DNA from 2 places in the Shewanella sp. MEBiC00475 genome. Region 2 is predicted to be linked to the other one. Evidence: riboswitches for the same ligand, from Rfam matches in the RefSeq annotation. Region 2 holds a riboswitch; the other holds the start of a gene.
What was found. Region 2 has a riboswitch for thiamine pyrophosphate ahead of thiC (phosphomethylpyrimidine synthase ThiC). Riboswitches for the same ligand answer to the same signal wherever they lie in the genome.
Positions count from the first base shown of each region.

Region 1: another riboswitch for thiamine pyrophosphate. It lies ahead of FCN25_RS18190 (TonB-dependent receptor); the one in region 2 lies ahead of thiC (phosphomethylpyrimidine synthase ThiC).

Region 1 covers NZ_CP039928.1:4,094,078-4,109,743, reverse strand. The annotation lists gene FCN25_RS18235 (rhodanese-related sulfurtransferase) at 1-319, opposite strand, end outside; gene FCN25_RS18230 (glutathione S-transferase) at 557-1,273, shown strand; gene FCN25_RS18225 (hypothetical protein) at 1,447-1,647, shown strand; gene FCN25_RS18220 (NAD(P)H nitroreductase) at 1,719-2,267, opposite strand; gene FCN25_RS18215 (DoxX family protein) at 2,436-3,029, opposite strand; gene FCN25_RS18210 (DUF6279 family lipoprotein) at 3,121-3,888, opposite strand; gene FCN25_RS18205 (phosphotransferase) at 4,034-5,032, opposite strand; gene pnuC (nicotinamide riboside transporter PnuC) at 5,069-5,779, opposite strand; gene FCN25_RS18195 (hypothetical protein) at 5,785-6,045, opposite strand; gene FCN25_RS18190 (TonB-dependent receptor) at 6,100-8,301, opposite strand; TPP riboswitch at 8,359-8,465, opposite strand; gene FCN25_RS18185 (YcfL family protein) at 8,635-9,027, opposite strand; gene FCN25_RS18180 (PaaI family thioesterase) at 9,091-9,558, opposite strand; gene FCN25_RS18175 (PaaI family thioesterase) at 9,555-10,064, opposite strand; gene hinT (purine nucleoside phosphoramidase) at 10,064-10,417, opposite strand; gene FCN25_RS18165 (M61 family metallopeptidase) at 10,622-12,382, shown strand; gene FCN25_RS18160 (LuxR C-terminal-related transcriptional regulator) at 12,465-13,097, opposite strand; gene FCN25_RS18155 (bifunctional protein-serine/threonine kinase/phosphatase) at 13,365-15,149, opposite strand; gene FCN25_RS18150 (NarK family nitrate/nitrite MFS transporter) at 15,262-15,666, opposite strand, start outside.
Region 2 covers NZ_CP039928.1:4,302,796-4,318,461, forward strand. The annotation lists gene FCN25_RS19060 (TIGR03503 family protein) at 1-1,268, shown strand, start outside; tRNA gene FCN25_RS19065 (tRNA-Asp) at 1,560-1,636, shown strand; gene FCN25_RS19070 (TonB-dependent siderophore receptor) at 1,971-4,115, opposite strand; TPP riboswitch at 4,373-4,472, shown strand; gene thiC (phosphomethylpyrimidine synthase ThiC) at 4,679-6,679, shown strand; gene FCN25_RS19080 (bifunctional hydroxymethylpyrimidine kinase/phosphomethylpyrimidine kinase) at 6,685-8,361, shown strand; gene FCN25_RS19085 (HesA/MoeB/ThiF family protein) at 8,358-9,164, shown strand; gene thiS (sulfur carrier protein ThiS) at 9,151-9,378, shown strand; gene FCN25_RS19095 (thiazole synthase) at 9,381-10,190, shown strand; gene thiH (2-iminoacetate synthase ThiH) at 10,192-11,307, shown strand; gene FCN25_RS19105 (chemotaxis protein) at 11,384-11,671, shown strand; gene FCN25_RS19110 (putative metalloprotease CJM1_0395 family protein) at 11,674-12,915, shown strand; gene FCN25_RS19115 (LysR family transcriptional regulator) at 13,146-14,045, opposite strand; gene FCN25_RS19120 (DUF3541 domain-containing protein) at 14,149-15,279, opposite strand; gene FCN25_RS19125 (hypothetical protein) at 15,257-15,666, opposite strand, start outside.

The DNA.
Region 1 (15,666 bases), 210 kb from region 2:
TTTCAGCATCAAAAGATAGCTTAGTTACAATATTATCTAAACCAGGTTGAGTGCCCAACCAAGCCAATAAAATGTCAATCGCTGATGACGTTCCGGCAACAGTGCCATTAATGCCTTCTTGAGCAAGTAACAAAGTCCCTTTTATGTCGTTTTGTTCCATGACGCTAAGCAATGGCTGACGGACAGCCTCAAAATGAGGTAACGCAACAAATTTATATAACGCGCACACAGCAACTTGGGATTGAGATGATGCTGGTATGGCTTTTTGAATAGGTTCTTGTTTAGGATTTTGTTTAGGCTTTTGTTTAGATTGTTGCATAAAAATGTTGACTCCGCTGGCTGGAACTTAATTTCCAGTGCATATTACAGTGCATATAATAAGGCCTATACATTGTGCACAGGCTCAAAAAAACGGCGGAAAGTATACCTAAGTCACACTCAAAAAAATACTAAAACAATCTAAACCCTTTTTTTACTTTGTGATTAGGATTTTATTTTGCGGTTTTGAGCCAGAAAGCGTTACTCTATTAGCAAGATTTAATTTTATAGACACCTAATGAATTCTGCTATTTTATACACATTTCGTCGTTGTCCCTATGCCATGCGGGCTCGTCTTGGGCTTCATTTAAGTCAACTGAATCCGTTAGTACGTGAGATTGAACTTAAAAACAAACCTGCAGAGATGTTGGCTATTTCGGCCAAAGGGACAGTACCGGTGTTAGTGACGGCAGATAACCAAGTTATCAGTGAAAGCCTGGATATTATGCGTTTTGCGTTAACCCAATACCCTGCACCGGATACAAAATACCTAACAGCAAACGAATATCTATCACTACAGTATTGGTTAGATAAGCCATTAACAGAATCACTCATTAATGCTAACGATAATGACTTTAAACCTTGGTTAGATAAATATAAGTATGCAGATAGATTTCCTGAAAACAGTCAGCTTTGGTATCGACAACAAGCTGAACAATTTATTCAGTTGCTGGAAGATCAATTACAACAACAAAACTATTTGTGCAGCAACACCCCTACACTAGCTGATTTGGCTATTTTTCCGTTTATACGCCAATTTGCTAATGTTGAACCTGTATGGTTCAACGCTATTCCCTACCCAAAAGTAAGCGCTTGGTTGACCACGTTAGTGAACAGTCCACTATTTAATGTGACCATGTACAAATATCCATTGTGGTTACCCCAACAAAATATGATTCAATTCAAATATTCGATAAGCGATGATGGACAAGTAGTACCTTTGTGCAAGAATTAAAAAATTATGAATCTTTAATGATTTACAGACTATTAATCCGTTAATTTTTAAAGTAAATTAATCTTACTCGCAGTAAATAGCCGTTTAAGAACATAGATTTCTATTTTTACTGCAGATTTCTAATTTAGGGTTATACTTAAATAAGTCATTGCTGGAACGCAAAGGAACATGACATGGATAATATGGATATTACGTTAGTCTTAATGCTTATCGCATTACTGGTTTTACATATTCACTTTTGCTATCGAGCTTTTACCTCGAAAGCACATATCAAAAATGCTCAACGTATAGTGTGGTCGATGATCAGTTTGTTAATGGGACCATTAGGCTATTATGTCTATCAAAACATGATCCCACTCGAATTCTATGAATAGGAATTAAGGCTTAATTGCAACATAGCGAGCCTGTTTGTTGAATAAAGGCCCGTACTCTCTGTTAACCCAGCTTATAAATAGCGAGCGAATTGCTGACCATTTTTTAATGGTTTTACAGGCGCGGTTACCGCTGGCGTACCTACGTATAAAAAGCCCACTATTTGATCTTGTTTCGATAAACCTAATTGTTGATGTACATTAGCATCAAAAGCAAAATCACCGGTACGCCATACTGCACCTAGTCCAATTGCAAAAGCAGCTTGCTGCATTGCCATCGTCGCACAACCCGCTGCAATATGCTGTTCTAAAGCAGGTACTTTATCATGCGTTTGTGTTTTAGCGACTACCGTAATCACCATAGGTGCACGATAAGGCATGTTGGATACTTTAGTGAGAAAAGCTTCATCTGCACCACTTTTTTTAGCCGCATCAACAAAAATATCTGCCAACTTAGCTAAGCCATCATCTACCGCAATAATAAACTCCCAAGGCGTTAGTGCACCGTGGTCAGGTACTCTTGCTGCTGCATCAAGTAAAAACGTGAGTTGTTCGGCATTGGGTGCTGGAGCAATTAAACGAGGCGTTGATTGGCGAGTCAATAACAGTTGTTTGGCGTCCAAGATACTATCCTTTTGAATAAATGATAACGCCGATATTAACAAAAATCCCACGCATAAGGTGGGATTTTTTGGGATTGATCTATGTAACCTAAACTCGTGATAGCAAACGCTTCTCAAACAGCTCTTAGCCTTGTTAACTGCGTTGAATCAACTTGCAAATAAACAAGGTTACTTCAAAAAGCGACGTCCTATAAAATAGTCAACGCTGGTGTAACGGCCACCACCAATCACAAATAAAGCCAGTAACATGAATAAATACGTTATCGCGAATTCAATACCGTTATTTAAAATAACAAAATTACCCGAACTGGTTAGCCATTCATAATTACCATGCTCTTGTAAAATAGATTTTGCCTCTGCTAGCTTTTCCGCTGCAGCCAACACTTTCTCATTCGCTAGCCATGAACTTGGATCGGCAATGGCCAACCAGCCATTGGGTAAATGCACCGCAAAAGCAGCAACTAACATGGTGACCATCATTGGCAATGCAACGAGTCGAGTGGCTAAACCAATCAAGATTAAAAAACCACCAAACAATTCAGTGCCTGCGGCTAATGCTGCCATGACTTCAGGCATAGGTAAACCTAAGCCCCAATCAGGATTACCAAACCATGCGGCGGTGTCTTCAAAATGTGACAATTTATTATATCCTGCCTGCATTAACACAGGTGCAAGATAAAGCCTTAGCATTAAAGCGGCTAAGCCTTCTGTATGTTTAATTACATTTAAAAACTGTTGATATAATCCACTTAGTGTTTGCATAAATAATCCTGACTGAAATCGTTATTGTAGTAAGAGACCCGCTAAAGATTAAAAATATTTCATCTTAAGCATTAATTGATAAAAATAAACATTATTTGTCTAAGTGTAGTTCAGTTAAATCTTCTACTAACTCGGTCAATTTTTTATCGAAGTGTTGACGTTGTTTTTGATTAAATGTTTTATTAAGCGCAATCAACATTGAACCAAATTTTCGAGTATTTTCATCAACATTATCGCGATAAACTTTAGATTTCAGTTCGTCAGGCGAGATCATTAATAACTTCATTTGTTGGGTAAAATAATCAGTTTGCTGACGGCGTTTAAGTGCTTGTTCAAATTGACTTAGCCATTCATGGCGATACTCAAGCCACATGTCTAACGTGGCTAAACGTTCCGTATTAGCTTGATGAATAATATTTTTTTGTTCATCAGTAGCGTTGCCGGTCCATTCTGTTAATTGTTTTACGATTCTTTTGTCTGAGTCTTTTATTAATTCGGCTTGATCTTTACCGGCATATTCTTCGATTAATTCTTGTTGTTCTTTTTTAAGTTGGGTTAACACTTGATTCACTTGCTCATTAGTGAAACTCGCCATAATAGGTAATAGTTCTGGCATAACAAAATCAAAAATACGATGCCAATGTGCCTTTGCCAATGACACTTGGTTAAGCCATAGCTCTGGGGTCATTGTTTGTTGATTCGTCAGTGTCGATAATAAAGACAATTGATCACGATAACGCGGCAATTCTTGTTGGCGATGCCAAACTAAAAATGATTCGATAATGACATCAAATTTGTCTTGCTGATCTGAGGTTAACTCTACGTATTCTTCAACTTCCCACTCTATCGCCCAATCCAAAAAGAAATAACTTATTTTGGTTGAGCAGCCAACAAAAATAGGCAACTTAATAGTAGGATAATCACTTTTTTAGACACAGATAATTCCTTTATCAAAACGTGCTTCACTTATACTTTGTAAGAACCTTTTACGTTATCGGAGCTTATTAGCAAGTGATTAATGTAAAGTAATGTGTAAAATATTGTAAGTATTTTGTTGCTTTTTGTGGTTCTTTGGCTGCCATCAGTAATGCCCACATTGCTGAAAATAACCAAAAACAATTCATTGCAGCGGGTAATGCAGCTTTTGCCGCCGCCACATCTGTGAGGCTAGCGACCTGACAATATTGTCTAATCACGTTATCGATTAATTGGTTCACTTGTGTTTTTGATAGCTGATGACTGGCCACAACGCTTGCTAAATCGAACAATGGATGACTCGCCACAGCATATTCATAATCAATACAAAACAGCTGATTAGATTTACCGCCACTAAATAGTAAATTGTGCGGGGTTAAATCTCGATGACAAAAAGCCGGCAGCAACATACAGGCTTCTAATTGTGATAACCAATGTCGAATAAGCCCATTTAAGCGTAACAATTGCTGCCAAGCATCATGCCATTGTGGAGCTATTTGCGATGAACTTAATAGGTCTAACTGCTGCGCATATTGTTGCCACTGCTCAGTCACGGTAATACTTTTACTGGGTGCTGGTAGGGTAATAAGTGTGCTAAATAGTGTTGTTAATAAAGGAACAGCATCAACGCTTAAAATTGGCTTGTTTTGTCCATTCTGCAGAGATGAGTAACTGTTAATCGCTGAAAAAATTGACCAGTCGATATTGGGTTGATGAATAAACTCACTTAAATATAGTTGGTTGTCATCACTGACCCAAACTAGGGTTGGGGCAATGTGAGCCGCAATAGCCGTATGCCAACATTCTATTTCGAGTGTCCTATCACACCAATTACTATGGCGTTGGTTAACCCTTAAAACCTTATCGCCATCATCACAAGATAACTTAATATTAAGATTACTGATCCCTGCGTTGAGCAATGATATGGCGGTACATTGTGTTTCAAGTCTATTAAACAACGCCATTGGCATTGTTTTCGTCATAATGTCGAGCACATCAATGGGTAGAGATAACAAGGGTTGGGACATCAAATATTTTCTCTAATGAAATGGTATTGTGGTTGGCTATGCTCCAACCACCTCTTGACTCGTATTGTCTTGCGTTATTATATGATGACGATATTTCTTACGCCACATCATGTATCCACCAACCGCCATCGCGACATATAAAACAAACAAACCCGATGTCAGCATTAAGCCTTTTTGAAAGTAAAGGTAAATAGACACAAAATCAATGACGACCCAATAGAGCCAATTCTCCAGCACTTTTTTCGCCACTAGATAGGTTGTTACTATAGCAAAACAAGTGGTTGCCGCGTCGACATAGGGAAATGCTGCCGACGTGTAATGAGCCATACCATATCCCACCAGCAAAGATACTAATGATGTAGCGCCGATGAGCCTAGCATGTGTACTCCAAGACCAACTGGTAATATTAAGATGATTCGTTTCGATGTTGTGCTGAGTACCATTTTGCAAATCTGTATTGTGCAAATTACTTTGCTGAGACGGTGGCACGTGCAACCACAGCCAATAACCATATACCGCCATCCCCATATAATAAATATTAAGGACTGACTCCATCAATAACGATACATTCCAAAATAGTACAGTATAAATGGCGGTACTAATAAATGCTGCAGACCAGCACCAGATGTTAGTCCGCATGGCAAGAATTAAGTAAGCAAGCGCTAGCATAACGGCAACAGCCTCCCAAAACGTCATTAATGACGCTTCATTAAAGGCTTGTTGTAGCGTTATAAATAGATCATTCATTGCAGTTATTCGCTATGAGCAAGATCGAGCTCACCACCAATAAATTTACACACAAAAACAGCTTTACCCCATTTTTTATGTGCAGCTTGCATTTCAATGGCTAACATCGACATTACATCGGCATACTCACCGCACACTTGAGTTGCCATCGCGTTAGTGACTCGTTGAATATTGTCATAACTATCCACTCTGCCGATAAACCATTGGATCGGATCAAGATAGTTTTCATTAAACGGATACATGCTGATTTCTGCAGTTAACTTCATCTTTTATTCCTTATTAAAAGCCGCTACAACACAGGTTGCAACGGCCTCAAGCCATTACATAAATTGAACTTCTAATGTTACGCCCATTTGGCGTGGGTCGCCGTAACGAATATATTGCTTGTCAGCCCAGTCTTGATCTGGCTCATTGCCAAAATAAAAACCACGCACGCCATATTGTTCATCAAACAAATTGCGGCCCCATAAATATGCCGACCATGTTGGCGTTTCATAGCCTAAGCGAGCGTTATAAATGGTATAGGCTTCTGACTGAGATTCATTGCTGTCTGAATAATAAAACTGGCTTTTACCACTGGCATTCACGTTTGCAAACCAGCCTGAGTCTGCAACATAGGTCATACCTGCACTGTAAGTAAATTTAGGCGAATGCGCTAAGTCGCGGCCAGATAAATCGACGGTAGAACCGTATTTGTCACTGTATTGATATTGGCCATATTCGGTTTCTAACCAACCGAAACTGCCATAAAATTCAATGTTTTCTGTCAAATACCATTTTGCATCGAGTTCCGCGCCATAGTTATTTGAACTGCCTGCATTTTCGGTAAATAGAATAAACCGCTGTGGGCTATCTGGATCTTGTAAAGATGCGGCGACTTGTTGATCTTGGCGATCCATATAAAATAGCGCCAATGTAGAATCCACTTCTCCGTCAAACCAGCTCGATTTCAAACCGACTTCATAGTTATATAAAATCTCAGTGTCGAATTCTTTCTTGTCTGACAATTCAGCAGGTAATGTCATATTAAAACCACCCGCTTTATAACCGCGAGCAACACGAGCATATGCATTGTGATTATCATTAATGACTTTTGACAATGCTATATGGCCTCCCCACATATCTTCTGATGGGGTAAAATTATCTTCGTTAGTGTCACTATAATCAGTATCGCGACGCTCGAAACGCAACCCTGTCGACAATAAGTAATCATCGCCTAAATGGCTGTCTAGTTGAGCAAATACAGCATAGTTTGTCGCATCATAGCTCGACTGTAACACTTCATCAGGGTAAGAATTGTACTCGGAGTACAAGTCGTTATCTTCTTTTAAATTCATTGCGTACACACCCACTAACCAGTCAGTGCTGCCCGCCCAGATACGTCCAGCCGTTTTTGACGACAAGCGAAACTCTTGAGTAAAAGTTTTACGGTCACCCTTTTTATCCCAAGTATAATCATAAACGCATGGCTCACTGCCAACAGGATTGTAGTCATCGTCATACAAAGTACATTCCTTGCTTGCCCAATACTCTGGATTTGCCCAATCGCCATCATAACCATTGTGATGATCTGTTTGTGCAAATGAAGTTAACGAAGTGAAATCAAATCCTTGCACTCCAGTATAAATGAACTTAATTCCTGTCCCTGTGGTTTTTTGGGTATCAACCCCAGGTTGGTCGGTTAAGGTGTTAGTGCGATTGTTGTCCAATGTCCACACATCGTAACCATTATCAAAATTGGCGTGCAATAAAGTTAAGTCGATTTGTAAGTCATCAGTCGCGTACCAACGGAACTTAGCCCTCGCCGTTAACTCATCACGTTCATTGGTATCATTACGGTTAAGATAGAGGTTGTCACGATAGCCATTTTGGTTATGTTGTTCTAGTGATACTCGGTAGAGCAATTTACCCGAATCACTGAGTGGACCAGAACTAAAGCCAGAAAGCGTGCGAAGGTTGTCGTCACCTAAACTGACTTTTGCCCCATGTTCAAATGATTCTGTAGGGTCATTACTTTTTAAGTAAATTAATCCGGCTAACGCATTAGCACCATATTGGGTACCTTGTGGACCGCGCAAGACTTCAACTTGCTGCATGTCATACATGCTCGATACCATACCAAGGCCAGATAGATCGATATCGTCGACCACAAAGCCTACGGATGAGTTGGGTGCACCTTGATATTGTTCTTGTTCACCAACACCACGAATTTGGAAATATTTAGGACGAGAACTGCCACCAGACCAATTAAAGTTGGCAATAGAATTGAGCACATCTTCAAAATGTTGCGCCCCTTCGTCTTCTAGTTGCTGTGCATCAATAACCGTCACACTTGACGGCATTTTATCAAGGCTGATATTACTAAAGTCAGCATTAACAACAATCACTTCCATTTTTTCAGATTCAGGTGTAACGCGCTCAACATCAGCGGTTTTAGCCATAGCAACAGGCGAGCTCAATGCTGTAATAACAGCTAAAGCAATTGGCGTGTGGGATAACCCAGTAGAATTTTTCGTGAACATAGGACCTCAAATAATTATTTTGAGATCCGGCAAGAGTAGCGAATAAGAGGTGCACATAAAGATAGTGTGGCCCATTCCTACGCCGGTATAAGCCGGATCAGGTTCTAAGGGTTCGTCATAAAGACATCTCAGTTCAGTTTTACTGAACACCCCTTGGCGGTCATAATTATAAACTATCTACAATCTGATTACACGAACAGTCATACATTTTAATAACACAACATATTCTGGGTATTGAAGCTAACACCTTGAAGATAAATAAAGTGTTAGCCTTAAAAATTTTTGCCCCTACCGGTTAACTTGAGTTAGGTTAACAACACTGACGTTATCTAATTAATAAGAAAACGTTTCGCGTACGTAAATCTCAAAGCGAATTGCTTGGGTATTTGGCGCCACACCACTCACTTGTAATTGTTGCATGCCATGTAATTTAACCGATTTCCAACTGCTTGCTTCATCTTCAACAGTCAATCCGTTAGCATCAAACCAAGTGAATTTATATTGTACCCGTAAGTCGGTACTGGATTTACTTTGAATTAATGCCGATGCTTTAAGTAAATCAGCCACCATGTGTGATGAAATATTTGTCACCTTGATGTCGCTCGCAAATGAGGCGCTATCAACTCTAACCAACCCACTAGAATCGACAGCAATTCCCGCAGTATTGTGTGCGCATGCACTCAGTAACAGTGCAGAAGCGATAAAGCATAATGATGTTATTTTCATACTATAGTCCTTCTAATAAACTGGTTAAATTAATCTTGTGGAACAATAAAACTCACTACATTGCTAATCCAACAAAAAATGAGCTCGTGCTGTGGCAATAAGTTGTTTACGGTTGGTTTGCCAGCAGTTAATGCTCACGTTCGCAACTCGACGACCTTGGCGAGTAATTTTACATTCGGCAAACGTATCTTGATGCAAACCGGCACGTAAATAATCAATCGAGAAATCAATAATTTTAGGCACTTTTTTGGCTTGCATAAATACCATTAATTGCACAATTGCCGACATTTCCATAAACCCAGCAATTACCCCTCCGTGAATCGCCGGCAATATTGGGTTACCAATATTGTCATCTTTAGCGGGTAGTCTAAATACCATTTCATCGCCAAAACGGGCCACAGACATACCAATGAATTGTGAGTAAGGTACTTTCTCAAGTAGGTAACTATAATCATTTAGTTCAATGGCGCGTTTAACCACATCTTGAACATCTAAACCCTTTGCTGGATCTATTTTGCTTGGCTCGCTCATGATTTAGCCCCCGGCAAATTACCCATTAACGCTTGACGAAACTCTTCACCGACCATTTCAGGACTAATGCGCATAAATGAACCCACAGCATGAGCAATAGGCTCATCAATGCTGTCTTGATAGGCAATCGCACGGGTAAAGGCAACGCTTGACGATAAACGATAGCATTCAGCAAAGGCATAAACTGATTTATGTGGCTCTGCAGGTTTCATGTAATCGACACGTAAATCCAATGTTGGAGACAATTCTAACGATTGATACTTTTTCAAAATGGCACATACCACTGCGGTGCCGCAAGCAGTATCGATCAAGGTCGTGATCACTCCACCGTGAATAACTCCGGTGTCAGGGTAACCAATAATATCTTGACTGTAAGGCAGCTCAATTAACACATGATGCTCGCTGGCTTCTTGCACCGTAAGCCCTAAACGACGACATTGAGCAAGTTGATTAACAAAACGGGTAGCAACTTCTGTTAATGGAAAAAAATCACTGTTAGTTTTCATTATCCGCGACTCAGCATTGGGCCTAATGGTTTGCCCCCTAAAAGATGCATATGAATATGATACACCTCTTGACCGCCATGCTTATTACAATTCATTATTAAGCGATAACCGTCTTCTGCAATACCCGCTTCATCAGCAAGTTTTGCCGCTACTGTTATCATTCTCCCTAATGCTTTTTCATCAGATGCTTTAACATCATTCGTTGTCGCGATTAAATGGTTAGGAATAATCAAAATATGCGTAGGAGCTTGCGGAGCAATATCCCGAAATGCGGTGACTAACTCATCTTGGTATAAAATATCCGCTGGAATTTCACGGCGGATAATTTTGCTAAATATGGTTTCTTCGGCCATTAGGAGGATCCTCATTAAATAACTGCATTGTAACTATTGATAATACTATCAAGTCTTTGATCTATCACTCCAGTAAAAACGCTTTTTATGGTTAATATTTTACCTAAAATGGGATTCGTTTGCTTAAGTGAGTCAATTTTGGCAGCATTGGTTATTATAGCTCAATCGTTTTGATTGCGACTTGCCACTCATTCGGAATTCTTTATGCATTATCATATTCATGCGGTCGACCCAAAAGCTCATTTATTTGAAGTTACCTTTACGCTAAAAAACGCCAATCCATCTCAGATTTTCTCATTACCGGCATGGTTACCTGGCAGTTACATGATCCGCGATTTTGCTAAAAACATCATTGAAATTGATGCCAAAGAGAATCAACAATCACTTTCGGTCACTCAATTAGATAAACAAACGTGGCAATTGGATAACCAAGGTAGCCACATTAGCTTGTGCTACCAAATTTATGCATGGGATTTGTCTGTTCGAACAGCGCACCTTGATACTAATCATGGTTTTTTTAATGGCAGTAGCGTGTTTCTAGCCGCTAATGGCCTTGAGTCTCAGCCACATAAGGTCACCATTGCCAAGCCTGCTCTTGCAAACTTAGCTCATTGGACGCTGGCCACCAGCATGACGAGAACAACCGGCGAGCAATTTGGTTTTGGTGATTTTAGCGCAGAAAATTATGACGATTTAATCGATCATCCAGTTGAAATGGGTGAACTCACCATCGAAACATTTTATGCGGCCGGTGTTCCACACGATATCGTTCTCAGTGGTAAACACCGAGCCAATATGGCTAGATTGGCCAATGATTTAAAAGCGATTTGCGAATATCAAATCGATTTGTTTGGCACTCCAGCACCGTTTAAGCGCTATGTATTTATGACAACGGTTTTAGATAATGGTTTTGGCGGCTTAGAGCATAAAGCATCTACTGCATTGATGTGTTCGCGTAATGACTTACCCTTGTCGCTAGATGCGCCTGTGGATAAAGGTTATCGCACTTATTTATCATTATGTAGCCACGAATACTTCCACTCATGGAATGTTAAACGGATTAAACCAGCTGAATTTACCCCATTTGATTTATCACAAGAATCATATACGTCTCAATTATGGGCGTATGAAGGCATCACATCATATTACGATGATTTAATTACTTTTAAATCACAATGTATTGATCAAGCAGGTTATCTCACCCTGCTCAGCCAAATTATGACTCGAGTATATCGAGGCCAAGGCCGTTTTAAGCAAACGTTAACGCAATCAAGCTTTAATGCGTGGACCAAATTTTATAAGCAAGATGAAAATGCCGCCAATGCCATTGTCAGTTATTACACCAAAGGGGCACTGTTTGCATTATTTTTGGATTTAACCATTCGTATTGAATCTCAAGGTAAGCACAGCCTAGATGATGTAATGCGAACGCTTTGGCAACAATACGGCTTAACTGGCATCGGAACCGATCCGTTTAGTCATCAGCGAATTGTCGAAACGATACTAAACCGCCCTTGTGATGATCTATTTGCCTATCTTAATAACTGTGATGATATTCCGCTTGAAGCTTTATTGGCTCAGGTCGGGGTGTCCATGACTCTTCGAGCAAGTGAAGGTAATACTGATTTAGGTGGCGGTGATGCTAAGGGGTATATCAATGGCTTTGGTGCTAAAACAAAGACTGAATCAATGGGTTTAAAAGTGTTAAGCGTAATCCAAAATAGTCCGGCACATCAAGCTGGCCTTAGCGCTGGAGATTTATTGATTGCAGCAGATAACTTACAAGTTACCGCACAATTTGAACAACAACTACAAAACTTACCCATTGGTGAGGTACTTACCTTACATTGGTTTAGACGTGATGAATTAATGCAAGGACAACTGCCTATTCGTGAAGCGGTTTTAGACACGGTTTCTCTTAGCATCAAGGATGCTAATAAAACAATGCTCTGGTTAGGTTGTTAACGACAAAGCCAAATAAAAAATGGGTACCAATTCAATTGATGCCCATTTTTATTACATTTCAATCTTAAAAATACCAAAGATATTATATTCTCACCTCATGCATGTGAGTTTGCGCCCATGCAATTGCTTGTCCACGACTAGACACCCCAATTTTTCTAAATGCTCGGTATAAATGGGTTTTAATAGTTGATTCGCTGACAAATAGCTGATTAGCAATATCTAAATTAGTACTACCAGATAATAAAGTCTGTAATACTTCACGCTCGCGGATGGTTAACGGTTCACTGTCCTCGTCATTTTCATCGTTCAGGGCTGAACGTAATAATTCTTGAGGAATGACTCTACGACCTTTCATGATGTTATTTAAGCCAAGACTAATTTCGTTTAAGCTGCTGTCAGCATAAAATACCCCTAACGTCGTTGTGGGGTGAATAAGAAATCGAGTATCGAGTTGTTTAGGGAAATTGATAAAGACGGTATGGATAGAACAATATTCACGTTCAATAAGACGCTGTAATTGATATACCTGTTGTAAGTCAATGGTTGATAAGTCAAAAAATACTATTGAAATAGGTTCTACAGCTAACATTTTGGCCATAGAGCTTGGCTGGCTTTTAGATAATTTAGCTAAAAACTCTTGCGGCCAACGCCAATCCAATAAGTCTGTTAACAGCTGAGACCTTGATACTATCATCCAATTTACGACTTTAAACATTTCATACACTCCATGTGATTAAAATACATGACTCAATGCCAAGCCTATATTCATACACGGTAATACTAACAATCAGCACCTCATCTGCAAATAAGCCAAAAGGATAGCTATAAGAACAAAAATAGACTTTAGTACTAGTGTTTGGTGATTATCTTAATTCTGATCGATTTAACTCTATTTTAGTTAATTAGATTGAATAATGCATAAATTAGATAACATAAAATCAAAATGCTTTACTCAAGTAAGCAATTATCGTTAATCGCTTAATCAAATAAGTAAACTGGCCATCAATGCTAAAAACAGAACGATAGAAATGATTTGCCAGAAACGAACTGGGTTACGGTTAATTAACGGAACAAAATGCTTAGCATTTCGATTTAGACTTGCAGTTGTTAATTGATGAATAAGCTCACAGGTATCAGCTTGACGTAAATTAGGTTCAATATTAAGTGCTTTTTTTAATGCCAGATCAATCCACTCTGGTACCATAGGATTTAATTTATGCACGCTAACATATTCTAACCGTAAATAATCTTGCCGATTTCGACAACGTTCCAATTTACCTTTAAAAGGTAATTCCCCTGCCAACATCTCAAAAGCAATAACTGCCAGAGAAAATAAATCGGCGCGCCCATCAGCTTGATAACCAAGCATCACTTCTGGAGCGGTATAATCTGCAGTACCAAGAATCCGATCACGCGCTAACGGACTGCTTATTTCCGCAATGCCCTTAATGTAACAAGAACCAAAGTCGATAATTTTTACCACTCCCTCACGCGTAATAAAAATATTATCGGGTTTTAAATCTTGATGCAGCGTTTCACGGCGATGAAATGCTCTAATGCCTAATTCGATTTGTTTGAGCAGTAATAACACGTCTTCCACTGGCGCTTTTTTATGCTGAGTTAGCCACTCTGCTAAGCTTATTCCTGATAAGAATTCGGTTAAATAGTACAAGGCAGACTTCGTTTTATGTTGCTCGACCATCTTGACCACATGCGCACTATTGATACGTTGACCCGTCCAGCTTTCTAACATGAATCGTTCAATATAAGCAGCATCGTCTAAGTAATTTACAGAAGGGGTTTTCATACAAAAAACTTGGTCGTGCTCATTGATTACCCGATACACTTGGCTGCGCTGTGATTGATGGATAATATGGGTAACCTGATAACCATCTAGCTTCATTCCTTCACTTAACGGTGGCGGAAATGGCTGGCGCGATAAACTATGATACACATCATCGATAGCTTGTTTAGGTAATTGACTCACACTTAAAAGCTGTGCACTAAGGTTATCTTTGCTGCCTAAATCAAACGCTTTTCTAATCAAAGTTTGGCAAAATTGCTCACATAAATCATCTGTTAGTTGCGGGTATAATTGGCAAAACGCGCTTAACTCTTGATGTATGGCAAACTCAGTTAATTGGTCATGAACTCCGTCAGTTGTCATTAAATACAGATCATCGACTTCTACCGACAAGGTTTTGTAATCAACATCTAATTTTACATCCATCCCCAATGCTCGAGTAAGATATTGGTTTGATGAGCTAATATTGGCACTATGATCATGACTTAATTGAAGTAACTCACCACGGCGAAAACGATAAATCCTCGAATCACCCACATGAAGCATGTGCACAGAACAAGACTTAAACACCAATGCACTAAAGGTACATACAAAACCGCGCCTAGCATCCCGATAATCTTGCCCTAATCCATATAACCAACGGTTTAATGCAGTTAATACTTTAGTACTCGATGTTTGTACACTCCACGTCTCTGGAGTGGAATAGTAATCCGCTAGAAAGTTACTGACACTAATGGCTGAAGCATGTGCGCCCCCCTCAGCGGTACTGACACCATCACTGATCACACTCACAACACCCTTCGACATGAGCGGTATCCCTGAAGGAATACGAATTCCTATTGCATCCTCATTTTGTAACTTGCGGCCCTTTTCGGAAGCTTGGCCAACAACAAGCTGCAATGTTGCTGCAAAAGGAAGCATATCATCATTATCCAGTGTTTTTTCTAACGACTTTTCAGCCATATAAGCTCTCGTTGTTTGGTTAAAAAGTTTGTTACATAAAAACTCAAACTGCATAAATATAAGCAGTTTGAGTTTTAATCACAACGTCTGTAAATATCATTTGAATCAAGTATTAACTTACGCTGATTAACGTCACTTCACCTTGTTCGTTTACTTCAGCAATATGACCTTTGGGTTCTTTCATAAAAAATAATGTCACAAAGCCAAATATGGCACTCACTGCAATCACATAGAAAAACACTTGAGTAGACACTAACGAGTAAACCGTTAAGAAAAATACGGCACCAACATTACCATAAGCTCCTGTCATACCGGCTATTTGACCCGTTAAACGGCGTTTAATGAGAGGTACTGCAGCAAATACAGCACCTTCGCCACCTTGAACAAAGAACGAACAAGCCATGACAACCATTACAGCTAAAGTTAATGACCAAGATGAATCAATTTGCGCGACCGATAAATAACCGATAGCCAGACCCGCAGTGAGGATAAGCAAGGTAGTTTTACGACCAAACTT
Region 2 (15,666 bases):
CCCAAGCCTCTATGGTTAGCGCATCAAAAGCTGTAGAACTTAAAAATCGTTTCCGAATCGATCATATGGTCGATAATTTAACGTTAGTGATTCAACGTAGATATGGTTCTGCACCGGTGGTGGTGATTTTACCTGACGGCAGCAAATGGTATTCAGATCGCTACCCGCAAACAGTAAAGTGGGTCGATGGTATTGCTGGCGATATGATTTACATTGAAAAGCCGATGCCAGGTCCATGGCAGCTATTAGGCAGTGTGGTTGAAGGATCTACAATTCAAAAAATTTCTAAATTAGATATTGAAGTACAACCTTTACCACAACCACTTTATAAAGGCGAAAGGCTAAAAGTAACAGCAAAACTTTTGGGTGATGATTTAACCATGAGAATGCCAGGGTTAGATTATATGGTGGAATGGACCGCACGTTTTGCCAGTGAGCATATTGTTAGTGATGATAATTTTGCTACAGGTACCATTATTGTCGGAGCATATAAAGATAATGGTGAATTGTTGGACGAAGCTCCAGATGACGGAATTTTTACTGGAAGCCATAATCTACAACAACCAACTGGACATTATATCCTTAATGTCACGGCACGAAATAATGTCTTTGAGCGTGAATATGAGATGTCGTTTGAGCTTTCTCCACAACCATTAAAAGCTGAAATGGTAGCTAATAAAGATCTATCCAAAGGCATATGGAAAATACAATTATCGGTTGATGAATCTGCGGTGTTGTTAGAACAAACTCATTTTGAGTTTGAGTTAGTTGGACCTGCTGGTTTGATTATACCGGTTACTTTACAAGCAATGACGAGTGCGAAACAAGTTTTATACTTACCGAAAGTCACTGAATTTGGTAGTTATCGAGTCAAGGGGACTGCCGTATCAACCACAGTTGATGGCCGTGAAATAGTGCTTTACCTACCTGAAATGTTCTTTAATTTTATTGAAGCTCCCGTTTCAATTACAGCAGAATCTATTAAAGTGATCGCTGAAAAAGCGGCAATTCAAGCCGAAATTGAAGAAGAAGTCGCCAAAGATAATGCGCTGTTCTGGATAATTATCATTAATGGCATACTGCTGTTAGTTGGTATTGTCAGTTTAATCGTGTGGCGTAAGAGACAAACACTCGCTAAAGCGATGGCGGCGGCCGAGTTAAGGTTACAACAAGAACCACAACAGCCTGAAAAATCAATTGAAACACTTTTGGACACTATTGATTTGGATGACATTGATTTGAGTATACCCGATGATAAAATCGAATAAGTTGAAGTGGATGAGTTTTGTGCTAAATAGTGTGGTTTGCGTGATTTTTAGCCAAATAAATAGGCGAAATAAAAAATAAGTTGACGATAAATAAGCACAACATTATTATTCATCGCACTTGTATGGAATGGTAGTTCAGTTGTTTATATTACTGGCCTGTCATGCTGAGGGACGCGGGTTCACTGTTTTAATATCAACGTCCGCTCCGCTATTCAAGTAACTGTTTGCATTTAATAAAATAGGTAATATTTATTCTATTTTCGTTTTTATTAAGTGTATACAAACCGTTTTGGAGCGGTAGTTCAGTTGGTTAGAATACCGGCCTGTCACGCCGGGGGTCGCGGGTTCGAGTCCCGTCCGCTCCGCCAAATAAGAAAAAAAGCCTCTACAGCAATGTAGGGGCTTTTTTCTTATGAAAAATCAAAAGATTTGGTGTTTTTACTTAGCCAGAAATCAGCCATATAAGCTAATGTTAGTGTATTTATGTAATTCCATCGCAGATCAATAGAAACCGGCCTGTCATGCCGGAGGTCGCGGGTTCACGGTTTCAACATCAGCGTCCGCTCCGCCAAATAAGATGAAAGCCTCTACAGCAATGTAGAGGCTTTTTTCTGTCTTAACATCAGCAGAATTGCTGTTTTAGGTTAGCCAATAATGTGGTAATTATTACAGGGCATCGGCTTATTACTTATAGCTGATTAACTAGAACGCGTAACTTATATTCAATTCTAGTGAGCGACCCGAACCGGCTATTTGTTGAAAACCGTTACTGCTGTCAGCTTTATAATCAGCGATACTGACACCGCCCAGTGGCAGTTGATAATACTCATCCAGTAGATTTTTCACTGCAATAGTCATTGTGGCATAATGCCATTTAATACTGCTGCTTAAATTAAGCAGTGAATAACTGTCAGTTGTGTTTTCTAAACGCTGTTCATCCACGCGATCTTTACTGGCAACCCATTGCCAACTGATACTATTTTGCCAATAACCTAGCTGTTGTTGCAAAGCTAGCTCTGTTTGCAAAGGTTTTATTTGATACAGCGGTTGGTCGTTGTCATCTCTTTCGCCGCGCGTTGTGTTGATGTTAGCGTTAATGAGCCATTTACCCGTGTCGTTGTCTGCTAGTTGATATTCAGCATCAATGCGTGCACCAAACAAGTTAGCGTCCACATTTGTAAACTGTAAAATATGACGACTATTACTATCGATGCTTGTGCGATTAAAACTGCTGACCACATTGGCATCAATAAAATCGTTAATGCTGCTGTACCAAGCTGTTGCACTAAATGCTAAATCATCTTGTACTAGCTTGTAAGCCATACTCAATGTATGTGCAGTTTCTGCACTAAGGTCTGTGTTGCCTATGTAGCCGTTTGCATCGCCATACCAGCCAATCATCGTTGTCGCCATGGTGCTTTGGCCCCAACTGTATCGCTCATATAAATTGGGTGCGCGGTTCTTTTGGGCTAAACCAAGCTCTATCACTTCAGTATCGCTGAGTTGATAGCGAGCAAGAAGGGTCGCATCGATGTTATTGTCATTGCGCTTTCGATAGAGGCCATTAAATTCATCTGCGGCTATGGCATTAACATTGGTCATGCCCATCATGCTCATTGTGTTATAAGGCTGAACCTCACCTGTGCTGGTTGATACGTATTCATAACGAACACCTGCAGACAGCCACCAACGTGTATTAAGTGTTTGTTGCCACTCGCCATAAATAGCTGCACGTTGGCGTTCGCCATCATTAATATTGACATAGTCATTGGGGCCCATCATGGCTGAACCTTCAATCGCAGGCCATGTATCATCAAGTTGATAAACATAATATTCTTGGCCAATTAATAAGGTGCTGTCTGAGCTCATTGGTAGCTGCCAATGCAGTTGGTAACTGTAATCTTTACCCTTAGTTTTCATTGGCATCATGCCGGTTTTTTCATCGGTAAAGAAGCCCATTTGATGCTCTACATTGTGCCAGTTTGCTTGGGCGGTGAACTCGCCTTCGTTTTCAAGTGTTCGTTGATAACGTACTAATGCGCCATAACTGTCATTATTCGTCATGTCCATATACTGGTTTGCAAAACCTTGAAAGGGGATATGTTGATGAGTCAGTTTGACTGCAACTTGTTGAATGTCATCTTGCCAAGCAGCGGTTAATGCATGATTTTGTGATTGGTACAAAGTGTCTAGTACTTTATCGCCATGGCCATCTGTATAGCTGTTTGCATCTTCAAATGATCCTTGGTAACTAAAGCTTAATGTTTTACTTGCTACAGTGGCATTTACACCTGCGAGAATGGCGTCATTAGTGCTTAGATAACCGCTAGATATGTTACCACTTTGCCATGTCACTGTATCGCTATCGGTAAATACAGGGGTTAAGCTAGTGACGTTAATTACGCCAGCAATGTTATCGCCACCGGCGCTCACCGGAGAGACTCCAGCAACCACTTGAATCGAACTAATTTGATTGGCTGACACATATGAAAGTGGCGGGTTCATCTGGTTTGCACATGATGAGGTAATGTCACTGCCATCAATGAGCACTTTGATCCGATCGCCCATCATGCCATTTAAAATCGGTAATGCAGATACGCCACCCGCTTCAGAAAAATCTACACCTTGTTTATTTAATAAGTTTTGGGCAGAACCGAGTAAATCGTTATTGGCCGCTTGTCCATGTACTTCAACCCGCTCAATGCCTTCACTATTTTGCTTATCGTACTGCTCAGCCATTACTGGTTGTGTAATAGCAAACATTACAGCCAATGAAATTGATGAGTAAACCCATGGGTAATTTGTATTTAATTTAATGGTTTGGATTGCTTTATTTACCAACGTCATCACCTTTATTGTTATTTTTTCAACCTTTGATGAATATATTTCAAAGGTGTTTATCAGTCTGTTAAATTATAACTTGCTAATAAATATGATGAATGCGACATAGTGTCGCACCTTGATAAATACCTGTCTGTGGTGATAAATGAATCATGGAGATATCAATGACACTGCATCAGTTTCTGACATGTGGATTGATTACTTTTGTATGAAATGATTATTTTAGTGCTTGTTATTTAGCAACAAGCTTGCTTATACTGCGTGACATCTTGTCGGAGTGCCATTATGGCTGAGACCGTTTATTCGGGATCCGTTGAACCTGATCAGGCTAGAACCTGCGAAGGAAACAAGCGTAATAATCATGATTATTGGGAAGATAAATAACGTATTAACACGATTGTAATTGGACGTTTACCTCCGAGTTTTTTATCGGTTTATATTCCAGTTACGTTATTACATTAGTATTTTTCTATGTGATTATTGACTTAAGCAATAGCTTTTTTATTGTTTACTGCTGCTATCAACACCTCTCCAGACAAGCAACTCTACTCTTAATATTGAGGTTGCTAATGTCAAATCCAAACCGTCGTCAAACTCGAGCTAACGCTCAACAATTTATTGATACCCTTAAACCGTTACAACATCCTAACTCGGAAAAAGTTTATTTAGCGGGTAGTCGTGCTGATATCAACGTCGCTATGCGTCAGGTTAATCAAACTGATACCGTTATTGGTGGTACCGACGCTGCACCCATTAAACAAGCCAATCCACCAATCATGGTTTATGACTGCGCGGGTGCTTATTCTGATCCTCTTGCTGATATCAACGTGCGTGAAGGCTTACCTAAAATCCGTCAAGCATGGATTGATGAGCGACAAGATACTGAGCAATTAACGGGTGCAACCTCTGGTTTTGCCCAACAACGCCTGGCCGACGATGGACTCGATTATTTACGCTTTGACGCCCTTGTCGCGCCTAAACGTTCCAAGAAGGGTAAATGCGTGACCCAAATGTATTATGCTCGCCAAGGTATTATTACCCCCGAAATGGAATACATTGCCATTCGTGAAAACATGGCTCGCGCTGAAGTAACTGATAGCGTGTTGACGCAAAAATCGCCTGGTGAGACTTTTGGTGCGCATATTGGGCAACTTATCACTCCTGAGTTTGTTCGCGATGAAGTCGCCCGAGGTCGAGCGATTATTCCGCTGAATATTAACCATCCTGAAACTGAACCTATGATTATTGGGCGTAATTTTTTAGTGAAGGTGAATGCCAATATTGGTAATTCTGCGGTGACATCTTCGATTGAAGAAGAAGTTGAAAAACTCGTATGGTCAACCCGTTGGGGCGCCGATACGGTCATGGATTTGTCGACTGGACGTTATATTCATGAAACGCGTGAGTGGCTTATCCGTAATTCGCCTGTGCCGATTGGTACCGTGCCGATTTATCAAGCATTAGAAAAGGTTAATGGCGTTGCCGAAGACCTCAGTTGGGCGGTATTTAGAGATACATTGATTGAACAAGCTGAGCAGGGCGTAGACTATTTTACGATTCATGCAGGGGTGTTATTGCGTTATGTACCCATGACCGCCAAACGCCTTACCGGTATTGTGTCGCGTGGCGGTTCAATTATGGCTAAGTGGTGTTTAAGTCACCATCAAGAAAGTTTCTTATATGAACACTTTCGAGATATTTGCCAAATTTGCGCCCAATACGATGTGTCGTTGTCGCTAGGGGATGGTATGCGCCCAGGTTCAATTGCCGACGCCAATGATGAAGCGCAATTTGCGGAATTAGAAACCTTAGGTGAATTGGTCAAAATTGCATGGGAATACGATGTGCAGACCATCATCGAAGGCCCTGGCCATGTGCCAATGCAATTGATTAAAGTCAATATGGAAAAGCAATTGGCCCTTTGTGATGAAGCGCCATTTTATACCTTAGGCCCACAAACAACAGATATTGCGCCTGGATATGATCACTTCACCTCCGGTATTGGTGCAGCCATGATGGCTTGGTACGGCGTGGCGATGTTGTGTTACGTCACCCCTAAAGAACACTTAGGTTTGCCTAACAAAGAAGATGTAAAACAAGGCTTAATTGCTTACAAGATTGCTGCCCATGCTGCTGATGTCGCTAAAGGTCATCCAGGTGCACAAGTACGTGATAATGCATTATCAAAAGCCCGCTTTGAATTCCGTTGGGAAGATCAATATAACCTAGGTCTTGATCCTGATACCGCTCGTGCTTACCACGACGAATCGTTACCACAAGAATCAGCCAAAGTGGCTCATTTTTGTTCAATGTGTGGGCCTAAATTCTGTTCGATGAAAATAACCCACGAAGTACGTGAATATGCCGCTAATCTTGAACAAGCTAAAGCACTTAAGATTGAAGTATCTTCCGCTAGTGCTTATCAAGCTCAACATTCGACTCAAGCTCTTAATCCATTTGAGGCGATGGCTAAAAAGTCGGCTGAATTTAAAGCATCTGGATCGGAGCTGTATCACGACATCAAACCAGTTGCCCCGTTTGATACCGACTTAGCTGTAGAGGTTGAATAATCGCAATGAATTCATCGAGATTTGTCAGTGAATCCATAACTCAAACCCCACCCATTGTCTGGACCATAGCTGGTTCTGACAGTGGTGGTGGTGCAGGGATTCAAGCTGATTTATTAACTATACAAGACTTGTCGTGTCACGGGTGTAGCGTAATAACCACATTAACCGCACAAAACTCAGTTAGTGTGAGTCTTGTTGAAACCGTTTCTGAATCCATGTTGTTGGCTCAGTTCAGCAGTTTACTCGTGGATTTGCCGCCAGTTGCCATTAAAATTGGCCTGCTTGCATCCCAAGTACAAGTAGACATATTAGCTGGCTGTTTAGCTCAAATGCGTGTTACTCAGATGATGGTACCTTTTGTGGTGCTTGATCCTGTCATGGTCGCCAGTAGTGGTGCGAATTTTAATCCTATCTATCTCGATTTTAGCCCTCTCATTGGCTTAATTGATTTATTAACACCTAATCAGCACGAATTGAAACGTTTATGTTCTCAGTATGCGTTAGTAAAAGATTGTGATGTCGATAACAAGGTTGCTCAGCAACAGCAAATGATCTCCGATGCCAAATTGTTATCCGATACATTTAAATGCCATGTGCTTGCTAAAGGTGGTGATGCTCAGTGGCAGCAACAATATGCAATAGATGTTTATGTGAGTAAAAATGTTAAAGGCGCCAGTATTGCACACAGTAATGCGGTGTTTATGCTAAGTAGCCAGCGGATAGCAACCACCAATAATCATGGCAGTGGTTGCACATTATCATCTGCAATTGCGTGTTTTATTGCCCATGACTTCGTTATTCATGATGCCATTGTGCTGGCAAAAGCCTATGTTAATAATGGACTCGCTTTAGGTGTAAGCCTCGGCCAAGGACCTGGTGTCTTAGCCCGTACTGGTTGGCCTGATGATTTAGGGATGATGCCATCAATCAAGTTGGTATCTTCTGAGCATCTCGCTGATGATTCGTGCAAGCAAGCTGCACCTAATAGTTTTAAATCGCTGCATCAACCCTTGGGGATTTATCCTGTTGTAGCTGATATCGATATGCTTAAACAATTGTTAAAAGCGGGCTGTAAGACGGTTCAATATCGTGCCAAGTTAGCTATTAATATCGATACTGATGACAGCCATGTATTAGAACGATTAACACTCGAAGCTAATATCATTGAGGCCATCAAACTAGGTCGCAAATTTCATGCTCAGTTGTTTATTAATGATCATTGGCCATTGGCGATTAAACACGGTGCGTTTGGGGTTCATTTAGGCCAAGAAAATATGGCAACTGCAGATTTAAGCGCGATAGCTGCTGCTGGAATGGCGTTAGGGCTATCGAGTCACAGTTATTTTGAAGCCTTATTAGCGCACCAATGTTCGCCTTCATATATTGCTCTTGGGCATATTTTTGCTACCACGACCAAGCAAATGCCTTCCACGCCTCAAGGACTCAGTAAACTTAAACGTTATGTTAGTTTATTTGCACGCCATTATCCGACAGTCGCAATTGGCGGGATAGATCTCAGTAATTTGGAGTTTATTGCGGATACCGGCGTTGGTGATGCTGCTGTTGTTAGAGCTGTAGCCACGGCTAACGATCCAGCGAAGGCGTATCGAGCCTTGCATCATAAATGGTTGCAGGTTACGCGGCCTTTGGCAAAAGCCTGTTCACCTCAGGAGGGCTTATGAATTCTCTATCTGGTCAGGATTACATTCAGTATTCACGCACCATGCTACTGAGTGATATTGGAGAAGCAGGGCAGCTTGCCATTATGAATAGCCCTGTAGTGATCATCGGTGTAGGTGGCTTAGGAAATGTAGTGGCGCATTATTTAGCTGCAGCGGGTGTTCAGCAAATAATGTTAATTGATCATGATGTGGTGGAATTATCCAACTTACCAAGGCAACTCCTGTTCCGGGCATCTGATATTGGCCAAGCAAAAGTCAATATTGCAAAAAGTGTACTGAGTTATGCTTACCCTCAAATCAATATCGACGTGTTGGAACAGCCCATTACATCAGCGCACTTTAAGCAGCTTGTTAAACTATTTACGGTAAAACCTGTGGTGTTTGATTGCACTGATAATGTTAGTGCGAGGCAACTGATAAACCAACTGTGTGTACAGCATCAGTTAACCTTGGTTAGTGGTGCCATTAGTGCATATCAGGGGCAATTATTTTGTATTGATTTTTCAAGCACACATTCACACAGCGGTTGCTATTGTTGTTTATATCCACTTGATACACCCATTATGCAAAATTGTACTCAAACTGGCGTGTTTGGGCCCGCCGTGGGCATTATCGCCAGTATGCAAGCGCTGGTGGGCCTGCAGCACATCTGCAATACCTTTACGCAATACGGTGTTTTACATCGATTTAATGCTCAGGATTTACGCTGGCAGTATGCAAACATGAGTCAAGACCCACAGTGTGAAGTGTGTCATCAATATCCATTAACAGATCATCAGGAGCGGTCTAATGATACAAACTGATCCCCATGGGGTAATAACCCTGCACCTCAATGGTGTCGAGCAACAAGTTCGGGCTAATTTAAACTTGGCTGAACTACTGATACTCAGTGATTTACCCACTCAAGGAGTGGCCGTTGTGGTCAACGATACTGTTATGCCTCGAAGTCGTTGGATGCATGTATTGTGTCAAGCCGATGACAATATCACCGTTTTTTATGCCGTTGCTGGAGGTTAATAATGTTAACGATAGCCGATCATCAATTTTCGTCTCGGTTACTCACTGGAACGGGAAAATTTTCAGATCACAATACAATGTTACAAGCGATAGCAAGTTCTGGGTCGCAGTTAGTTACTTTAGCGATGAAGCGGATTGATTTAACCCGCGGTCATGACAACTTACTCGGTCCTTTGCAAAGTCTGGGGGTTAAATTATTACCCAATACCGCCGGTGCGCGTAATGCTAAAGAAGCTATTTTTGCTGCTGAACTAGCTTATGAAATTCTGGGTACTAAATGGATTAAACTTGAAATTCATCCCGATCCCAAATACCTCATGCCAGATCCTATTGAAACATTGATTGCGGCTCAATACTTATGCGAACAAGGCTATATTGTTATGCCTTATGTGCATGCCGATCCAGTATTGTGTCGTCGCTTAGAAGAAGTTGGTTGCGCTGCGGTTATGCCACTCGGCAGTCCAATAGGCAGTAATCAAGGCTTAGCGACGGAAACATTCTTAAGCATTATTATTGAACAGGCCAATATTCCGGTAATAGTAGATGCCGGCATTGGCGCACCTTCACAAGCTTGTAGAGCTATGGAAATGGGCGCAGCAGCAGTATTGGTAAATACCGCGATTGCAAGTAGTGCCAATCCCCAACAAATGGCTAAATGTTTTGCTGATGCAGTTGCAACAGGAAGACAAGCATATCTTGCTGGATTAGGGGCAGTGAACAACCATGCTAACGCGACCAGTCCTTTGACCGGATTCTTGTCAGAACCAACAATCAATTCGCTTGCAAAGTCAGTGAATGGTAAGGGGGGATAGCATGACGTATTCAAGCGTATTTTCGCAATTAGCCCCCGATGCATTATCGATGAAGCTGTATTCGACTACCGTCAAAGAGGTTGAGCGGGCTCTACAAAATCCAAGCGGTAATCTTGATAGCTTGTTGGCATTATTATCTCCTGCCGCAATGGCATATATTGAACCAATGGCGCAACAAGCCGTTCAGCTGACTCGGCAGCGATTTGGTGCCAATATCGGCCTTTTCTTGCCTTTATATTTATCAAACCTGTGCGCCAATGAGTGCGATTATTGTGGTTTTAGTATGAGCAACAAGGTCAAGCGCAAAACTCTTACTCGTGATGAACTAGAAGCCGAAATGGCGATTATTAAACAACGAGGCTTTGATTCGATATTATTAGTATCTGGTGAGCATGAAACTAAAGTTGGAATGGGGTATTTTGAGTCGGTGTTACCGTTAGTTAGCAAGGCTTTTAATTACGTGGCAATGGAAGTTCAACCATTGGAGACTGATCAGTATCAGCGTCTTGCCAAATTAGGTGTTGATGCCGTTATGGTATACCAAGAAACCTATCGTGCTCATACTTATGCTCAACATCATACTCGCGGTAAAAAACAAGATTTTATCTATCGCTTAGATACCCCAGACAGAGTGGCTAAAGCCGGCATCGATAAAATTGGCCTTGGAGTATTACTTGGATTAGATGATTGGCGCTTGGATGCATTACTTATGGGCTTTCATCTAGATTACTTAGAAAATAGCTACTGGCGCAGTCGCTACAGTATTTCATTACCTCGTTTACGTCCGTGTACTGGCGGTATTACACCAAAAGTTGAATTGACGGATGCAGGGTTAGTTCAAATGATCTGTGCATTTAGGCTGTTCAATCCTCAACTTGAAATTAGTTTATCAACTCGTGAGCTGCCGTCGTTGAGGGATAATTTACTCCCTTTAGGCATTACTCATATGAGTGCTGGAAGCTCTACTCAACCAGGTGGTTATATGGCGCCAGACAGCCAACTTGATCAATTTGAAATCAGTGATAACCGTCCAGTAGAGCAAGTTGTTGAACAAATGAAGCGACGAGGAATTAATCCATTATGGAAAGATTGGGAGATGGGTTGGGTTAACGACTAACTTTTGTTTGAAAACTGTACATATTAGTCGGTTTAGGCCATAATAAGTCGACTTTTTTATAATCAGGATCAGTATTATGCAAGTTCAATCAGCCTATGCGTCAGGTATGCAGGGATTGCAGAGTGCTCAACAAGGTTTAGCGCAAGCAACAACATCAGTTGCCACTCCAGAGCAACAAAAACCTGCGGTGCCAAATGTCTCGGTACAAGATACTGTAACCTTAAGTTCTCGTGCCGTTGGGCAAACTGACACCACATCTGCTTTAGTGTCCGCGACTGAATCATCCAACCAAGCTCAAGCATCTGCTAAAGTGATTGAAGTAGCATCTGAGACTGTTGGTAGTTTGATTGATATTGAAGTGTAATCATGAGTGCGGCAATGGTTTCTTCCAATACAGGGTTAGTTAACAGTGCTGCCCAAATAAACCACCGCAATTCATTATCAGCACCACAAGCTCAACCTCATACACAAGCAAAAAATAGTGCTCAAACAACAAATAGTACTCAAGCAAGTAAACCCCAATCTGCTCCGATTATTGCTGTAGACATTCAATCTAATGCAGTTGAAATCAGTTCGCTTAAATCCAGTACAACTCAAACATCGGCCTTCAAAACGCCGATAGATCTAAGCCATGGTTTATTCAGCACTGATTCTCATCACGGATTGCAAACGAATTCGGCATCTACAAATGACATCAAGCCACAACACATTGTTGATTCTAGTTCGGTTAATAGCTACGGTCTAAAAAGTGGCCCACTCAATCTCTATGGTGTATTGAACCGTACACCTATTCAATTACAGGCAACTAACACACCGACTGAAGCGTCAGCCAGTACAGATATAGTAATCAGCTCGGCAATCAGTGATGTTGAAAATACTCAACCGCCAATAGTTAATCAGCCAACCAGCCCTGTAGTAGAAACAAAGACGACAGCGCAAAACTCATCAGTGGACGATTCAACAGTAACTGCAGACGCTGAAGTTTCAAATCGTCAGGATGACACTGCAGAACAGCAAGTTGAGCAACAAGTAAAAGACAAACAACAGCAAATAATACAAGCTGAAAAAAAGCAGATTGATCAACTAGCACAGCGAGATACCGAGGTTAAAACGCACGAACAGGCACATGCTGCCGTAGGTGGAAGTTTAGCGCAAAGTCCAAGTTATCAATATGAAAAAGGGCCCGATGGACGTCGTTATGCAGTGGATGGAGAGGTTAATATTGATGTGTCTACTGTTGATGGTGACGCCCAAGCAACATTAAGTAAAATGCAGAAAGTGTATGCAGCAGCCATGGCTCCTATACAACCGTCAATGGCCGATATTCGTGTGGCGGCGCAAGCATTACAGAACATGAATGAAGCAAAGAAAGAGTTAACGACAAATAATTCAGATTCTTTGTCGTCTACAACAAAGAACAATTCCATTTCTCCAAATAGCCAGGTATTAACTAATGACGTACTTCATGCTGATGATGTAAACCAGAATGAAGAATTGCATTCATCTAACTATTTATTATCGGAACACCAAAGTAGTGAAAAAATTGTCAACGACATTACAGCGGCACAATCAAATCAACAGCATCAATCTTTGGAAATATACGTATAATATCGACTATAAAATGCTATTAAGAAAAATTCATATCTAGGATATAAGATTGTTCTGCAATACCTATCAATACCCGTGATTATTTCTTTACAAATCAAACTGTATATTCCAAATTTACGATAATCATTGCTGAATTAAATTAACTATTAGTTTAAGAACAGTAATGAAGCTTAGGATTATCAATTAGTACTAATCAGCGTCATACCGACAAAGCCAACAGCGAATGTGAGCTAAACGTTAAGCGTCACATTATGTCGCGCTAAAATTAAGTTTTCGAGTAACTTACACGCAGGTCCTTGTTGATTACGATTGGGTACCACTAAATTAAGCATTATTTTACGCTGATAGCTGCCCCGTAAATGTATACGAATAAGCTGTTTATTGGCAATTTCTTGTTCGACTAGAAAACTTGGAATCCAGCAAAAACCAATATTGCGCGATAAAATTATTTTAGCCTCGTGAAAGTTTGACACTGTCCAGCGTTGTTCCGCTTTTAACCAACCAATATCATTACTGGCATTTACCCCTGTATCTTTAATCACTATTTGCAGATATTGTGCTAATTGTTTGTCATCTTCAATCAATTCAAGTTGAGCTAATGGGTGTTCTGGATGGCATACAAGTTCAAAACTCGATTCACATAATGTTTCTGAAATATGGCCTTTAGGTGGTGTTGCACAAATGGCAATATCAACTAGGTTATTTCTAATAAGATCGTGAGTACCTGATATCACTGAATCTATTATGGTTACTCTGGTTCCACGACTTTCGGGTAAAAAGGCCGTTAGCGCTTCAACAAGTTTATCCATCGGATATACTATTTCTCTAGCAATTGTTAGGTTTGGTTCCCAACCTTGGCCTAAATTACTGGCTAATTGTTCGAGCTCTTCAACCGATTGAGTTAGATGGCGGGAGCGACGCAGTAACACTTCACCTTGTTCAGTTAAATAAGCTTTTCGACCTTTTACTTCGAGTAGATTGATACCAAGTTGTTGTTGTAACTTCGATACAGCATGATTGAGTGACGACTGACTTCTATTGAGTTTTTCTGCAGCCTGCGCATAACCTCCAAAATCGACTACAGCTTGGACAATTCGCCATTGTTCTAGAGTTGATTTAGCTCGGCTCATTAAGTGCTCTCTTTATGCGTGACAGACGTTGAGGAGACAAACCTACCTTGAAACAAAAAAGGCAAATGCAGTGCATTTGCCTCAGTTTGTACATCTTTATATTTTAGTGCAATTTTACATTGCTCATAGATGTCTTAGGGTTAACTGATTTAGGTAAATTTCTTTTAGTTGACGCTATATCATTTAAATATGGGCCTTTATGTAATGTTTCTGGCCAATCTAATAACATCATCGCTAGGACGTTTCTGTGCTCACCGCTAGATAACTCTGCTTTACCATGAGGTGATGGGATCATCATAGTGTTGGGATCGTAAGCCGCAATCACGTATTTCTTCACTTTATCAACGACAGGATTATCACCATTACCCGTGATCAAGAAACTAATGCCGACTTCAGTAATAATATCTTCAGTAGTATCAGTTAAAATGCGATCAATGTTTTTTTCAAAATAATCTAGAATCCACTGGTATTCTTTTGGGTCCACTGGGTGTTGATAATACTCACTGGCTGAAAAAATAAAGTGAGTCATGCCATAAATTTTATTTTTATATTGACCTTTTTTGAGCTTATCATCCTTGCTATTAGGGTAGGTTTTAATAAAGGCTTTTTTATAAGCTTCATAATAGTCCCCAACACCAATTTGTTTAGCCCAGTAAACATAGTTAATTAACTGTGCAGCCCAAGCTTTGATCATTTTTTTATCGGTTAAAGCAGGTTCTAGATTGGCATTTTTTAAGGTTTTTATCATTAAATCATGACAAGGTCCTGTAAAGCCAAATTCATCGACACGACTGGAATAACGTAATAAAACATCAGTGTACAGCATAAAATTAGGGTAGGGTGCGATGGCTATTTTACGAGCTTTACCACGAGGACCATTCCCTATCTTATCAGCTTCAATTTTTGATTCACTTTTAATAAAACCAGGCTTGTCCAGATTACAGGAATAATAAAGTTGACGTTCCGCAATGGTAATGAGATCGATTAATGAACCGTTAGCATATTTGTTTTCACCTGTCATACGGAACTGGCGAATAGCATAATGTGCTTGTACACGTGGTGGTAATGAATAAAGGTTGGTTTCTAAATTAGTTTTAATACCTTGATAAACTTGTTCTGCTGTTAAGTTATGAGGTACTTTTTCGACGGTCTCTTTTGCGAAAGCCACACTACTAAACAACGTAGCTGACAATAGTAAGTACGAGAGTGTTTTACTCTTGCGTAGTTCCAGCATGTTTAAATCTCCTGATGAGTGAATGTGTGTCAATCGGTGGGCCAATAAGCCATTCAAGTCGATCGTTTAAGGGTAAATATGTTTCGTTTATAACCAGTAAATCAAATATGTCTCTCGGTGATATTTTGGCTGGTACCTCAGCTATGATTAATTGTGTCAATGCTGTTTGCCATAAAGGAAGATAATGATTAATGCCTTCATTAGCAATAGCTTGATAACTATAAATTGCATCTGTAGCGTTTGGCCATTGTTGGCCAAAGCTCTGTTCAAATGCGGCTGACAATGGTTGATTGTTATTTAGCCAATCATCTTGATCAGTACCTTTAAAGTTACCTTTATATTGATAAAACGTCAGTGCAACTTTTGCTCTGAATACCCATAATTGTT